DNA from 2 places in the Nostoc sp. LEGE 12454 genome. Region 1 is predicted to be linked to the other one. Evidence: predicted binding sites of a transcription regulator. Region 1 holds the regulator's gene; the other holds the start of a gene.
What was found. Region 1 encodes NtcA, which controls nitrogen genes in cyanobacteria. Its sites were predicted from a motif close to TNTGTANNNNNNNNTACANA; they were not measured.
Positions count from the first base shown of each region.

Region 2: glnA (type I glutamate--ammonia ligase) is a predicted target of NtcA. The motif match lies at 2,072-2,091, and genes of this name have one in related genera.

Region 1 is NZ_JBWQXL010000008.1:186,582-194,893, reverse strand. Features, by position in the region: gene AC1F2U_RS11625 (RuvC family protein) at 1-206, opposite strand, end outside; gene AC1F2U_RS11620 (DUF3084 domain-containing protein) at 330-1,820, opposite strand; gene ntcA (global nitrogen regulator NtcA) at 1,989-2,660, opposite strand; gene fabI (enoyl-ACP reductase FabI) at 3,040-3,816, shown strand; gene hisB (imidazoleglycerol-phosphate dehydratase HisB) at 3,905-4,546, shown strand; gene AC1F2U_RS11600 (ABC transporter ATP-binding protein) at 4,836-5,819, shown strand; gene AC1F2U_RS11595 (polysaccharide biosynthesis/export family protein) at 6,318-7,787, shown strand.
Region 2 is NZ_JBWQXL010000033.1:13,057-21,368, reverse strand. Features, by position in the region: gene AC1F2U_RS25475 (DUF29 family protein) at 1-77, opposite strand, end outside; gene AC1F2U_RS25470 (XisI protein) at 219-554, opposite strand; gene AC1F2U_RS25465 (element excision factor XisH family protein) at 542-961, opposite strand; gene apcB (allophycocyanin subunit beta) at 1,347-1,856, opposite strand; gene glnA (type I glutamate--ammonia ligase) at 2,214-3,638, shown strand; gene gifA (glutamine synthetase inactivation factor IF7A) at 3,761-3,961, opposite strand; gene AC1F2U_RS25445 (class I SAM-dependent methyltransferase) at 4,250-5,308, shown strand; gene AC1F2U_RS25440 (hypothetical protein) at 5,973-6,095, opposite strand; gene patX (heterocyst-inhibiting protein PatX) at 6,109-6,336, opposite strand; gene AC1F2U_RS25430 (FAD-dependent oxidoreductase) at 6,444-8,210, opposite strand.

The DNA of each region.
Region 1 (8,312 bases):
GCTGTAGTTTGGTCGCCCATGACCATCAAAGAGATCGGAAACCTTTGGCGGAGTGTCTCAATGCTAGCGATCGCCTCTTTTGCTAACACGACTTGATGATAATACAGTTGCCGATCCAGTCCCATCACCCCTAAACCACACTTATCTCGACCTGGATCAAACCCCAAGATGACTGGTTGCGTTGGTGAAAATTCACGGAAATTCATAATTAATTAAAAATTAAAAATGTTCGCATAGTATCTGCTAAATAAAAAATGCAGCTACAGCAACTATTTTGGCTGCTGTTCAATATGTTTAAATCTTACTAATAACAGTGTGCAAATAATTTTTTAAGTACTAAAAATAATTTTTCCGTTAACTATTGCCACCAATTTTACTCTCAATGGCCCGGCTGTATAAGTATCCTCTGCTGCGATCGCTTTGATCTCTAAAAGTTGATTATACTGTCTTAATTGGCTGACAAAGCGCAGAAAAGTCCCCTCTACTTGCACATTTTCGACAATTCCGGCATTACGGGCACGAAATTGGGAAGCAGAAATCAGTATTTCTAGCCGCTGCTGTAACTGATAAGATGTCATGGTTTTGGAATCAGCAGTAGTTGTGGCTAACACCGCGCCTCCGGAAAAAACCAGTTGATTCTGGGCTGTATCCGCGAAAAATTCTATCTGCTTTTCTCCCCTAACGTAATTACCAGCAGAGAAAATTCGCACGACGTATTCTTTACCATCGCCAATCTGCTTGCTCAATTGATCGACCCTATCCTCGGTCACGCGCAGCAGCTCTAAATTTGCCGGATTTGCACCAGGCTCGCTTAATTCGAGGTTGGCGTTGCGATTGGCTTCTTGTAAAAGTTGTATCACTGCCTGACGAGCAGCGGCAGGTTGAGTAACACGAATTACAGCAGCGGACAGAACTTGACCGCGAACTAAGGCCAGCTTACCCAAACGCAGGTCGCGGTAGGACTGATAATATTTTTCCAGCCTGGCAACTTCCTGTTCTAGTTCCTCCTGTTGTGCTTCCAATTCTTTGAGGCGCGATTCCCGTTTGGCAATCACTTGCTCTCGTGTTGCAACTTCTACATTACGTTTTTGAATTAGTTGATCCAGTTGGGCAATTTTTTGATCGCGCGCTTCTATGCCTTCTTGACGGTTAGCAAGTTCGCGATCGCGTTTTTCAATTGCTGTTTTAGCTTCGTCAATGGCTTTTTTCGCTTCCGCATACAGTCTTTGACGTTCTGTTTTCAGTAGTTCAACTGCCGCCTGTAGTTCCTTTCTCTGGTCGTAAACGCTTTGCAATTCAGCTATGGCTTTTTGGTATTGAGTTACCACCCGATCTAGCTGACCTTGAGTGCGTTGGAGTTGAGTTTGGGTTTGGGCTTGTTGACTAATTGTGCGGTTCAACTGGGCTTGCGTTTCCCTCTGTTTGGCATTTGCCGCCTGTAAGGATTGATTAATTGCCTGCAAGTCTTGTTGTGCTTTTGCTTGGGCAATTCTTGCTTGGTTTAGTTCACCCTCTACCTGACTTTTCTGGGTTTCTGCGGTTTTTAGCTGTTCCCGCTTCTGTCTGAGGTCTGTTTGAATATCCTCTAACTCAAAGACTCCTTTTCGCAAGCCTTCGTCGGCAGCGAATAAAATCCCTAGAGTTGATGCTGAAATCAAACCACCAGTAAAAATTGTTACTAGTACGGCGGTGTTTTTCGGACGTAGCTTAAAAAGTGAGAGGCGGGCTTTGCCAACTCGTGTGCCGATGCGATCGCCCACGGTGGCAATTACGCCTCCCAGAATCAAAATTGCTGCGATGAGGATGTATCCGGTGGTCATCTTTAGCTACCGAAATCCTTCCTGATACAGCCTACTACTTTTAAGCATTGTCTGGAAAGAAGTGGAAATTGGCAATAGCTGAAATTATTCAATTTTAGATTTACCTCTAGCTATTAGTGTCATTTTTCAAAATAGAACACGCGCCGATTCCCCTTTCTCCAATTGTTTTTATGTGAACTGCCTACTTAAGGTAACAGGTTTATGCACAGTAATCTTCTTTTTGTGGATAGAAATCATTTTTTTCTCACGCAAATCTCCCAGTAGCCTAGTAACGGTAACACGAGTTGAACCAATTGCCTCTGCGATCGCTTGATGCGATAATTTCAAATCAATTGTGATCCCATCTGCACAAGGAACGCCAAAATCCCGACAAAGAATTAACAAAAAACTCACCAACCTAGAACCCATATCTCGGTGGGCGAGAGTTTCAATCATCATCTCTGTTTGTAAAATTCGCGAAGACAGACCTCGCAGCATTAACATTGATAATTCTGGATTTTCCTTGAGTGCTACCTCGACCTGTTCAATTGGTGCCGACAGTAATTCCGCAGGCGTAAATGCAACCGCATGGTAAAACCGATCCGACTTATTTCCTGTCAGCAATGACAATACACCAAAAACACTATTTTCCCGCAGCAACGCTACCGTTATTTCCTCTCCTGCCTCGTACACCCTGGAAAGTTTAACAGCACCTTTCAAAAGAAAATAAACTCGTTCGGCAGGATCGCCAGGAAAAAAGATCGTTTTATTGCGTTCAAACGTTTCCACAACTGGCGGAAACGCCCCGGTCGCCATCTGACGAAAAACATTTGCTAGGGCTTTATCTTGTGTCACGATCATCTCCCTTCCCCTACCCAATGCCGGAAAAACAAAAACTGATTACCTAAGAATACACCCGAAAAATGAATAAAGCACCGTCAACCTTTCTGTACTTTCCTATACTCAAACTAATCTCTTCATAACTCTTTGTTTATAATGATACATAATTGTTGATCCTTTCAGCTACTAATTGTTGATAAGTAGTTCCAATAGCTATATTCAAAAGGTTTTTTGAAGAACAAATAAAGATATCTTGAGAATATCTTTATAAAAAATCAAGATTTTTGTCACAGCAAACACCCTTAGCAATATTCATTTTTGTCAACCCTGTATAAAACAAAGACAAAACGTGCCTCGGATTCTAGTATGCTCCTAATGATCGATCGCATTAACAATTTATATGCTAAATCTGACTGGAAAAAATGCCCTTGTTACAGGTATTGCCAATAACCGCTCGATCGCTTGGGGCATCGCCCAACAACTGCACAAAGCCGGAGCAAACCTGGGTATTACCTACCTGCCGGATGAACGCGGCAAGATGGAGAAAAAAGTTGCGGAGTTGGTTGAACCTCTTAACCCCAGCTTATTTCTTCCTTGTAATGTCCAAGATGAAGACCAAATAAAATCTACCTTTGAGACAATCCGCGAACAATGGGGAAAGCTAGATATCCTCATCCATTGTCTAGCCTTTGCCAGCAAAGACGATTTAACTGGAGATTTTAGCCAAACCTCTCGTTCTGGCTTCAACACCGCCTTAGAAATTAGTACCTACTCGCTGGTGCAGTTAAGTGGTGCAGCCAAACCTTTAATGACAGAGGGAGGTAGTATCGTCACCCTGACATATTTAGGTGGTGTTAGGGCAATCCCCAACTACAACGTTATGGGAATTGCCAAAGCGGGGTTAGAAATGAGTGTGCGTTACCTAGCTGCTGAACTAGGACCACAAAATATCCGCGTGAATGCCATCTCCGCAGGCCCCATCCGTACTTTGGCATCTTCAGCAGTGGGTGGGATTTTGGATATGATTCATCATGTAGAAGAAGTAGCTCCCCTACGACGCACCGTCACTCAGTTAGAAGTGGGCAACGCTGCGGCTTTCTTGTGTAGTGATTTGTCCAGTGGGATTACCGGACAAATTCTATATGTAGATGCAGGATATGAAATTATGGGAATGTGACACGATAAAGTTAGGAGTTAAGAGTTATGAGTTAAAAGTTAAAAATTTATAACTCTTAACTCATAACTCCTAACTCTTTTCATTCCCCATGCAAACAACCAATCGCCAAGTTAATTCAAACTACGATCGCTTAACTGAAACCCCTCGGATTGCCACTGTTCACCGCACCACTGGTGAAACTAATGTGCAAGTTACCATCAACCTGGATGGTAGAGGAACTTGCACAGCAGCAACAGGTATTCCGTTTTTGGATCACATGTTACATCAAATTGCCTCGCACGGGCTGATTGATATAGATGTCCAAGCCAAGGGAGACTGGGAAATTGACGATCATCACACCAACGAAGATGTAGGCATTACTTTAGGGCAAGCTTTTAACCAAGCACTAGGCGACAGAAAAGGTATTGTCCGCTTTGGTAATTTTCTTGCACCACTGGATGAAGCCTTAGTTCAGGTAGCGCTAGACTTTTCTGGACGGCCTCACCTCAGCTATGGCTTGCAAATTCCTACTCACCGGGTAGGAACCTATGACACCCAACTGGTGCGAGAATTTTTTGTGGCACTGGTGAACCATAGTCAAATGACACTGCACATTCGACAATTGGATGGCATTAATTCCCATCACATCATTGAAGCGACATTTAAAGCTTTTGCAAGAGCAACACGCCTGGCAGTGGAAATTGACCCCCGACGTGCTGGCTTAATTCCCAGTTCTAAGGGAGTTCTATAAAAGGAGTCAAATTGGGCATTGGGGATTGGGCATTGAAAAGAAACAGAGGTGCAAAGGGGCAAAGGGAATAAAACTTACTACAACTTCTCTTCTCCTCCTCTGCTCCTCTGCTCCCTAGTCACTGAGCGTAGCCGAGTACTGCTCCCCTGCTTCCCTGCCTCCCCTGCTCCCTTGCTTCTTCCCCAGTCCCCCATTTCGGATAATTGACACACGAGTTGTTGATGGTTATTATCAGCCTACCGGGTAATTTTTAATTAATGCCAAGCTGATAAATAGTGATTTAACCGAGATGAAGTCTGTTGCAGATGACTCTAATTCTCAACTTAATACGATAGACATTCCACCAGTAGTCCTAACTTCTGAGTTGCGAAAAGTATATCGCACTGGTTTTTGGCTAAATCAAAAAGTCGTATCTCTCAAAAACTGTTCTTTAACGGTTTACAAAGGCGAAACCTTTGGATTGCTAGGGCCAAATGGTGCTGGGAAAACTACCCTTTTAAAATTATTGCTGGGAATTATTCATCCCACTTCTGGACGCGGATCGTTGTTGGGTAAGCCAATAGGCGATCGCAGTGTTAAGCAACATATCGGCTATCTGCCGGAAAATCCCTATTTGTATGACTATCTCACTGGTTGGGAATTTTTACAGCTTGCTGCTGGGTTATTTCAAATTCCCCAAAGTGTTCAACGCCAACGCATTCCCCAACTGCTGGAATTAGTGGGTTTATCCCAAACCGATGCCCGCAAAAAGCTGCTGCGTCGCTATTCCAAAGGAATGCTACAACGTGTTGGTATGGCACAGGCATTAATTAATGAGCCAGATTTAGTTTTTCTGGATGAACCAATGTCTGGTCTCGATCCGGTGGGACGCTACCAAATGCGAGAAATTATCCTGGCGCTTAAAGCTGCTGGTAAGACGATTTTTTTCAACAGCCACGTTCTTAGTGAAGTAGAACAGATTTGCGATCGCATTGCCATCCTCGCTCAAGGTGAATTAATTTGCTCTGGTTCCCTCAATGAACTCTTAGGCGTAAATGACACATATCAAGTAAAAGGTCAAGGTGGTGACTGGGAAATTCTCAAAAAATGGATACCCACTCTCATATTTGAGCCTGATGGTTCTTGGCACGGTACACTACAAGATGATTACTATGATTTTCTTGCCAGTCTTCGTCTTATGGAAGGTAAAATTATCGCCATTAACTTGTCACGTCAATCCCTAGAAGAATTTTTTATTCAACAGATCCAAAGAAAAAACAACCCCTTGAATTAGTCTTGTTGCCTAATAGTAAATTGTCGACTGGCTTGAAGAACAAAACCCAAAATTCTGCCTTTTTGAGTTCTCTTTGCCAACGCAATCCACAAAAAAGAAAATTCCGACATTTTTTCAAGGTTATTTGTATTTATTTAATGAACTTGTTCCTAATTTTAGTATTCCCTTACTACTCATGGCAGATTTTAAATGTCATCAAATTAACTTTGACAAGAAAAATTTATTCGTGACTACTTTATTGTTAGCTAACAGACAATTTCTTGTAGAAACTGGGTTTATTTGCGTAAATCCTATATTTTTTGATATTGCTCTATTCAAGCAACATTAACTTTAAGCTAACTTCACTAAAAATTTAACTTCAATAAACAAATTTCCTCCGGAAAATCACACTTTTCTAGGAAAATAAGAGTGTCGGGGAACATGAATACTTAGGTATAGTCAAAATAAAAATGTTTAGACAGTACTTTATTGATCGTAGTTTCAGAGTCTCAGGTAAATATGCTTAACAAAAGTTTGTCTAAATTCCTAATTCAGCCAGCTGTAGGTATGGCTTTGTTAACTGCTGTCAATGCCGCTATGTCATCTGCCAGTCTAGCTCAGGGACAACCATTACCACCAACTACACAACCACCAATCACACAAACACAATTAGATACTAATTATTCATTAGGAGGCGGCGATCTCATTCGTGTAAATGTATTTGAAGTACCTGAATATACGGGTGAATACCAAATTCCCCCAGGTGGAGCAATCAACCTACCTTTAATTGGCAGTGTGTCGGTACTAGGGCTAACAACTGAACAAGCTTCTGACGAAATAGCTAGAAGATATGCTCGCTTCCTCAAACGCCCCTTAATCTCAGTCAATCTCTTGTCTCCTCGTCCTATAAATATTTTTGTTGCTGGAGAGGTGACACGTCCTGGAGCTTACACTCTAAACTTGAGCGGAGGCGCCGGGAACAATCCAGGCGTACAATACCCCACTGTATTAGCCGCATTAACAACAGCGCAGGGGGTGACTTTAGCTGCGGATGTGACTCAAGTTCAATTACGGCGTAGAATAGGACGTTCTTCAGAGCAAGCTGTCACCCTCAATTTGAAAGAACTCATTCAAACAGGCAAGTTATCGCAGGATATTACCTTGCGGGATGGAGACACTATAGTTGTGCCAACAGCAACCAACTTCAACGTGGCAGAATCTCGCAATATATTTGCATCCAACTTTGCCGCCAGTCAAACCACACCCCGCACAGTAACAATTATTGGTGAAGTTAACCGTCCTGGTTCGTATCTTGTCACCCCAGCCAACACAGATGCACAAGGGGGCACAACCACTAATAGTGGTAGTACCACTCCCAATGGTTTACCAAATGTGACACGGGTAATTCAATTAGCTGGCGGAATTACAGCACAAGCTGATGTGCGTAATCTCAAGCTACGCCGACCTACAAGAACTGGCTCAGAACAATCTATAGATATTAATCTTTGGCAACTCTTACAGAGTGGTGATGCCAATCAAGACATCATTGTGCAAGACGGAGATACAATTGTTATTCCGACGGCAACTGAAATTAACCCCGCAGAAGCGACTCAATTAGCTACCACTACTTTATCTCCTACACGGATTCAGGTTGGTGTGGTTGGCGAAGTTAAAAAACCAGGTCTAACAGACGTTCAACCAAATAGCTCTTTAAATCAAGCTATACTTGCTGCCGGCGGATTTAATGATGCCAGAGCTAGTAGTAGTGCTGTTGATTTGATTCGCCTCAACCCTAATGGTTCTGTCACTAAACGTATAGTAAAAGTGGATTTCTCCGCTGGGATTAATGAGCAAACTAATCCCATACTCCGCAATAATGACGTTGTAGTAGTCAACCGATCTGGTTCAGCTAAGACTGGCGATACCGTCAACACCATAACTGGACCTTTAGGCGTTATCTTTAATCTTTTGAACTTATTCGGACTCTAGTTTAAAAGATAGATGCAAATTGGGGACGTTCGCCAACCCTCTTCGTCCCTAAAATTGCACTATCCTTTAATCAAAAGCAAGTTACACATAACAAACGCTTCACAAGACATCGCTTCTTCCAAATTGCGTTTTATAGATGCTGTGATACTAGTTAGGATAAGTCTGCTATAAATACTCTTACAGCTGCTCTCTTGTGATTTGCCAATATAAGCTATCTGACCACTTTTATATATCCGTCATTATAATAATTTTAAGTAATATTACTCATAGAAAAATACTGTAAACTTTAAAACTCTCACTGTAAATTCATAACGTGCATTGATAGGCTTTTGAAATCTCTATTGTAGGTACTCAGATTTCTTATGATAATGAGAATATTTTATAAAGCAGATTCCGTAAATACTAGTTCATAACTGATTTTTAGTCATTCATTGATTCTTATTATCATAAGAATTATTTAAGTAAATCAACTAATTGATGACAGATATACTATTTTAACCACAGATACCGCGTATACACAGTAGA
Region 2 (8,312 bases), on a different contig from region 1:
AATTCTTCAACTATAATTAATGCTCCTTGAACATCGCCCTTAACAAGTAAGTCTTTCAGGGTTAATAATTCTTCCATCATCAGCGCCTCAAGTATCGGCAACTTCTATTGTGGCTTATAGAGGTTCTAGTTCAGATAACAGAAGCTAATGCGTTTAATCTATGAGCGATCTCGCTACTTAAATGTATTATTCTTTGCAAATACATAATATTCAGATAATTAAGATACAGCAAAATCGGTGTATTGCCGTAGTTCAGCAGGATGGAAACCCAAGACAATATCTTCGCGCAAAATACCCGCTTCTAATAATGCCTCTGCAACTGGCTGGGAAGTCCCATCATATTGAATCCACACTTTATCATTAATAATATCTATATGTACCACCGAACCATGTACGCGGCGCACTCCATCCCAGCCAATGTGTAACACTTCGTAGTGGTCTCGCTCCAAATCAATGACTGCTTCTGTCTCTATTTGACCGTTAGCAGGCTTGTGACTAGCATAGTCAAATATCAACTGACGAATAATTTCACGATACCGAGCTAGCTTATCCATCTGATAATCCTTTCTAGTTGCTCGTCAAAGACAATTAGGTTTATTCCTATACTATTAAGAATTAGCTGACCAAAGCGTTCGGAAAATATACCTTCGTAAACCCGCTTGGGAACTGCTAAATAAAGTTGGCGTTTTGGTTGTAGTTCTTTAAGCACGCTACGATAAACTTCATACTGTCCTACAGCTTCCTGGAGGTCATTCACGGGAGAAGGACTCAGAAAACTTTTGATTTCAACAGCTATTTTTTGATCGTCTCTCTCAGCAGCAATGGTAACTCTTTCTGCTCCAATATCTACGTAAAGTTCTCTACCCCCGTATGCCAGGTATAAGGGATTGTTGGTTATTGTCCAACCATCTGCAATAAGTGCTTTAATGACTGCGGTGTGGTAGATGTCTCTGGCTGGCATTAGTCGAAATATAGCTCCAAAAACACAGCTTTAATCTAGCAAAGTTATTTTACAGAGGCGCGATCGCAAATTCAAATAAATAACTAATAGAAATATAAGATGTTCCTTTGAGGAGTCGAAGAAAAGCCGCACCATGCAGAAATTCTAAATCGTTAATACTCATAGAACTATTAGCCCAAAATTATTTATATCAATAATAAATATCATAAAAGCAGGTATAAAATTATTTAAGTACTACTAATTAATTTGTCAAACAAAATTTTTTTGTATTAATAAAAGTAAACGCACCTTGCCAATCAAGCCAAAGTGCGATATCTAAGTCCACTTAAGATTACAGGAACTTTGTTTGTATAGTTCCACGATTTCTGATTGCCAGAGCTAGATGCTAAATATCTATTTCGCTCAACTCACGTGTGATGTGATCGAATGGTTCATCTACAAAAGCAGTATTAACCACACCTGCTGCTGCTACTTGCCCCTTAATTAGATCCTTGAGAATCTGGATACCGCGAACTGTAGGCCCAATAGGCACTCCTAAAGAATTGTAAGTTTCCCGCAGCCCTTGCAGCACTCGCTCATCCAATACATTGGTGTTCCCAGCAACCAGCGCATAAGTGGCGTAGCGCAGATAGTAGTCCATATCGCGCAGACAAGCTGCATAACGACGAGTTGTATAAGCATTTCCACCAGGGCGAATCAATTCTGGCAGTTCTTCAAATAACTGCAAACCAGCTTGCTTGACAAGTGCAGCCGCATTAGAATTAATTGCCGCCGCCGCTTGTACTCTTGCTGTACCACTATCAAAGTAAGACTTTAGGCTATCGATCGCATTCCGGTCAAAATATCGACCAGCTAGGTCATAATTCTTAATTAAACTTGTTACTGCATCGCGCATTCCTTCTTCTCCCAATCATTGCTATTTATGGTTTGATATTTATTTGGCTGCACTTATGCACCAGTAAAGTTTTGTGCTATTAAAAATAGATTCGGCACAAAAACAATCTATCCACTACATAAGGATTTTATGTCAAAGTTGACCCCTATATGATGAACTTTCCAGTTTTGTACAGATGATCGCCGAAAGGTTAATATAACCTGATAATCCAGATATCTGTAGTACAAGCTACAAAATCAGCTAATGTCTAGTATTTAAGATATTTCTGGTGTGTCACGGCCTGATTGAGATCGGCAGGGTTAGGATGCAATGTAAGATTCTGGTTTACTTTAGGAAATTGGTAGAGAAGGAGTAACAATGACAACACCACAAGAAGTCTTGGAATTGATCCGAGACCAACAAATTCAGCTGATCGATCTCAAATTCATCGATACAGTAGGGACTTGGCAGCACCTCACACTGTACCAGAACCAAATCGATGAGACTGCATTCACTGATGGCGTACCGTTTGACGGTTCCAGCATCCGGGGTTGGAAAGCGATCAACGAATCGGACATGACGATGGTACTCGACCCCAACACTGCTTGGATCGACCCCTTCATGGAAGTGCCAACACTAAGTATAATTTGTAGTATCAAAGAACCCCGCACGGGTGAATGGTACAACCGTTGCCCACGCGTTATCGCCCAAAAAGCAGTAGATTACTTGGTTTCTACTGGTCTTGGTGACACAGCTTTCTTTGGCCCTGAAGCTGAGTTCTTTATCTTTGACAATGCTAGATTTGCCCAAACCGCCAACGAAGGCTACTACTTCTTAGACTCCCAAGAAGGTGCTTGGAATTCCGGTAAAGTCGGTACAGATGAAAAACCTAACTTGGGCTACAAACCACGCTTCAAAGAAGGTTACTTCCCAGTTTCACCGACGGATTCTTTCCAAGATATCCGTACAGAGATGCTGTTGACGATGGCACAATTAGGTGTGCCCATTGAAAAGCATCACCACGAAGTTGCTACTGGTGGTCAGTGCGAACTAGGTTTCCGTTTTGGTAAGTTGATCGAAGCGGCTGACTGGTTGATGATTTACAAATATGTCATCAAGAACGTTGCCAAGAAATACGGCAAAACCGTCACCTTCATGCCAAAACCAATTTTTGGCGATAACGGTTCGGGAATGCACTGTCACCAGTCCATCTGGAAAGATGGCCAACCTCTGTTTGCAGGTGATAAGTATGCTGGTTTGAGCGATATGGGATTGTACTACATTGGTGGTCTTCTCAAACACGCACCAGCGCTGTTGGCAATCACCAACCCTAGCACCAACTCATACAAGCGCCTAGTACCTGGTTATGAAGCTCCTGTTAACTTGGCTTACTCCCAAGGGAACCGTTCTGCTTCTATCCGTATTCCTTTATCTGGTACTAACCCCAAAGCCAAACGTTTGGAATTCCGTTGTCCAGATGCTACTTCTAACCCCTATTTGGCATTTGCTGCAATGCTTTGTGCTGGTCTCGATGGCATCAAGAACAAAATCCATCCTGGTGAACCCTTAGATAAGAATATCTATGAACTCTCTCCAGAAGAACTGGCAAAGGTTCCTTCAACTCCAGGTTCTTTAGAGTTGGCGTTGCAAGCACTAGAAAAAGATCACGCCTTTTTGACTGAATCAGGCGTCTTCACGGAAGACTTTATCGAAAATTGGATTGACTACAAGCTAGGTAACGAAGTCAAACAGTTGCAGCTACGTCCTCATCCCTACGAGTTTTACCTCTACTACGATGCTTAATGAGAGTCGTATTTAACTAAAAAGTAATAATTCTTGCCACCCTAAAGTAAAGGGTGGCTTTTTTTTCCAGACTTGTCAGTTGAGACATTCAATCAAAAAATCCAACTTATGACTCCTGAAACTTAGCTCATGGAAGCGTGGCTGGGGCCATAAATCATCCGGCTGCTAGCATCTACTTTCCCTTGAATCGGATTCCAGTAGTGAGATACTTCTTCAGGAAGACCAAGTTCTTGTGCCGCACGCATCAGCATTGATTGTTGGCGATTCTTGACTTGTTGGTGTTCGCGCACCATTAATGCACGAGATTTATCTGCGATAGACATAATCATAGTCCTCTCTATTTGTGAATATATAATTTTTGGTTCGTCTATAAACTACTATAGCGAAAATTCTGTAACATAAGCTACTTTTTAGAAAAGTTTATATTTGCGTTTGCTGACAATATTAGGTATTTTTCCCCAAAGCTCGAAAAATCTTTCCTAATCTACTTTTGATGGCTAAAATCATCTGGCTTCAGATTTGTCTCACCTGAGAACCTTTACCTTTCCAACAGTCAATAATTTTTTCGTTACAATTATTTACATAGAAGTATCAAAACTTTAGCTATTTTTATGCCTGAGAGTTTAACTAAGCTGACTTATCAAACCTTTCAGCAGAGCAAAAATTACTTTGGTCTGGCTCACAAAATATTAAGTTCACAGTTGAGGAACCTGGTGTATCCGACACTTGAACAAAAGACCAGACCCATCCCGAATCAGCTTTTACTCAAACTTCAACAGAGATTGAATCAGTTGCTGGAAACAGACTGGCAAGATGCTCAAAAAGGTGTGTACCCGGAAAGTTTGTTGTTTGACAACCCTTGGGATGACTTTTTCCGCTACTATCCCTTGGTATGTCTAGATTTACCTCAAACCTGGGACCGGGTTCAACAACAGAATTACCAAGATTTTTCGCCCGAAATTCATACAGATGGTTATCCCAGCTACTACGTGCAGAACTTCCATCACCAAAGCAATGGCTACTTGAGTGACTTGTCAGCTAATTTATATGACTTACAAGTAGAAATTCTTTTTGGTGGGGCAGCCGATCCAATGCGACGGCGGATTCTCGCTCCCCTCAAGCAAGGACTGAAAGCAATTGATTCGGTTGCACCACGGCAAACCCGTATTTTGGATGTAGCTTGTGGAACTGGGCGGACTCTAAAGTTAATTCGGGCAGCATTGCCGCAAGCATCCCTGTTTGGCACAGATTTATCACCAGCTTATTTGCGTAAAGCAAATGAACTACTATCCCAAATTCCAGGAGAATTGCCGCAACTTTTACAAGCCAATGCCGAAGAGTTACCCTATCTAGATAACTATTTTCATGCTGTAACTTCTGTTTTTCTTTTCCATGAGTTACCAGCAACTGTACGTCAGACAGTCATTGAGCAATGCTTCCGGGTAACAAAGCCAGGAGGAGTCTTTATTATCTGTGACTCAATTCAGTTGAGTGATTCACCTGAGTTGGAATATATGATGGATTCTTTCCCTGAAACTTTCCATGAACCATACTACAGGCATTACACTACTGATAACTTACTAGAACGTTTACAGAGAGTAGGCTTTGAGAATATTGAGACGCAAGTCCATTTTATGAGCAAGTATTTTATTGCTCATAAGCCAGCATAAAATCTTCTCAAACATTTTCTTTAAGTAAACTTTATCTAAAAAGGGCAAATGCAAAATTTTGCATCTGCCCTTGGGTGTAGAATAATTAAGAGAACAAAGAGGAGATCGCAGATACTTCTTAATATTTATTTCATTGGGAGCGATCTGCGAGAAGAAGGAATCAGGGGCAAGAGTAAGTTAGCCCCTTTGGGGAAGTTAAAAGTCAAAAGTCAAAAGTCAAAAATAGTAAGATTCGCTGCCAAGTGCAATAAACCTATACTACTTATGCGAATCTATACTGTAGATCGGCTCAGATGCAGCGCAAGAGATTTTATGCTTCGGCAAAGCACGCCAAAGCGAAGATCAATTATTTCTTGATGTAGATAGCCAGCCACTCAATGTATGAGAAAACTTATTTGGGAATAAAGTGAAGTTGCCTTAACACTAGTTTTCTCAACAAGCAAAATGTCTGAATTAGATGTGCTTTAGATTAACTAATAGCCTAAGTAACATCTATTTCTAGAACAGTTGAGGATTGAAACGCAAAGCTTCCCACCAAATATGAGCAACAGTTGTGTACCTTTTAAGAAGTTGGTGATGCTGTTAATCGAGGCACTTAATTTAATTTGCGTTTTGCTCGCCAGGATTGACGTTAACTATATATACAAAGCTTGCAGTTGAAATACTAAGCGATCGCTGAAGACTTTCGTGTATCAACTGTATATATCTCTGCCAGAAAAGCTGTGTAAAAGACGTTAGCACAACATCCTGTTTCCTGGTAATTCTGTTCCTTTGGGAAAAGAGGCATTACCCTACAGTAGTTAAACCACAGCATAGATAGTTCGGACTTTTTGTGTCACTTCTCTGCGCCCACTACCGCGATGACGTGGCGCATCATCTGAAGCTTGTTCAGATGCCGCCGAGAGCCACTGTTCCGAAGTAGGCGGGGAAGGCAGCCCTGTTGATAAGTGATTGACCATTGCTTGGCAGTTAAAAGCTAAGGGGCCGAACACCAGACTCGAGACTAAAAGTGAAATGGCAGCACGCATAGCAGATGTCTATTTTGGAACTCTCCACTTCACTGATACTTAGCTTTTTGATTAATATCCGGACAATTCATCAAAAAGTATTCTGTTTTACTGAAAATAAACTCTTCTTATCCTCCGTTTAAATGTTCAACTAATAACCAATTACCGGAGTGATTGTAACGACCCCACAATGTAACTAATTGTTCGTGGGGATAAGCGCGTAATTGCTCGTCGATATGCGATCGCAAAGTCACAAGCTGCCAATTTAGCCCTTGATATGCGGCTGGGGCTGTGACAGTGAATCTGTATTCCTGCTGTTCCAAGCGGTAAAAAATCCCTTTGAAACAGTTACTTTCCTGAATTAATGCTTTATCAAAAGCAGAGTCAGGGCAATCGCCACTAACTGGATAGGCTTGTGGGTTATCTAAGTAATACAGTTGCCAGTGCCGCCAATCCGAACGATTGGGGGGAAGATTAAACAAAGGAATAATTAGCGCTTTTGAGCGATTATCTTCTAATAAAGCCGTTTGCAGCTTTCTAATAGGTAAATCCCTCGGCTGGCAGTTTAATTCAACACATATCGCCGCCGCCATCCCTGCTGCTTGGCCAATTCCCATAACCACAGGTTGTAATCTGGTAGCGCCATTGGCAATGTGGGAGACAGAAATATTCTTTTCACACACTAAGAAACCATCTGTTGTGGCTGGAATTAAACAACTGTAGGGAATTGTAAAAGGAGTTCCAGTCCAACGCCCTCCCCAGCGGATGGATTTAGGTTGCAGTGGGAATTGAACACCAGGATAATGATGGTCATTGGCGTAGTTACCAACTGCGATCGCATCATTAAATATAGATGCAACTCTACCTCTGGCGATCGGCAAAATATCCTGTTCTCGGACAGTAGTTAGCCCCACTAAGCGGCGGCTTTCCCGGTAATAAGGATGCAGTGCAAAAGCTGTAGAGGTGTGAGGAAATACTTTTTCTGCTAAACCATAGCGACGACCAAGCTGTTTTTGGATAAAATGGGCAAAATTTTGGCTGTGCCAGCGAGATTCTTGGATGAATTCACCTCTGGATACATCTGACTCTATCAATCGCCCTACCCCTTCGCCGTAGTCATTGCCACAGATTGGCCAATTCATCATAAACAGGCCACCAGGCAAACGTCCATAATTTAAAAATGTCTCTGCTCCATAGCCATCCCAAGCACCTGTAAACTGTGATGGATTATAGTTAGGCGCAGATGGAATCTCTGGTGCGTAGGCGTAGCCCGTCGTAGACATCGCTTCACCAAAGTCCTGCATAATCACTACATAAGTAGGCGCTTGCACAGGATATTTCTGGGTTAAAGAGTTAAAAGTCACTGGGGCGCTGGGTTCTCCCCACTCAGATTGCAATTCCCAACCCCAACGGTAAGGGATGTCAGCTAAAGCTAATAAATCTCCTAATTCTGTACCGTCAAGAATAATCTTGGCTGTGACAGCAAAATCAGCAAAGCGGACACTAGTTATAGAATCACCTTGTCGGAATACCTCTAAAGGCACTTGTCCAGAAATCCAGTGCAGATTGGGCAATTCCTGCACCCAATCTGCAAAAATCTCTGCTCCAATTTGAGGATCGTAACTAAAAAAGCTTACCCAACTGTTATCTAATCCTCTCGGCTGTCGTTGTCGCAATTCCTGCAAAAATGCACCCCATAACCCCGTTTGAAAGGCTTCTAATTCATTGCCATCGGGTACAGATACACCAGCCGAAGTTAGCATTCCTCCCAACCAAGGAAATTCACTCACCAAAATGGTTTTAGCTCCGCGTCGCGCCGCTTGGATAGCAGCCACAGTGCCTCCGGTTCCACCGCCGACAACTAAAACATCAGCTGTATATGTTTGATGAACCATCACTTAACCTCACTGGAGTTCCGACATATTCTCTCCAGATAGCTTGGCATCAGACAAGATAATTTATTTTATTTTTCGGATATTTCGTTTATGTAGTGTGTA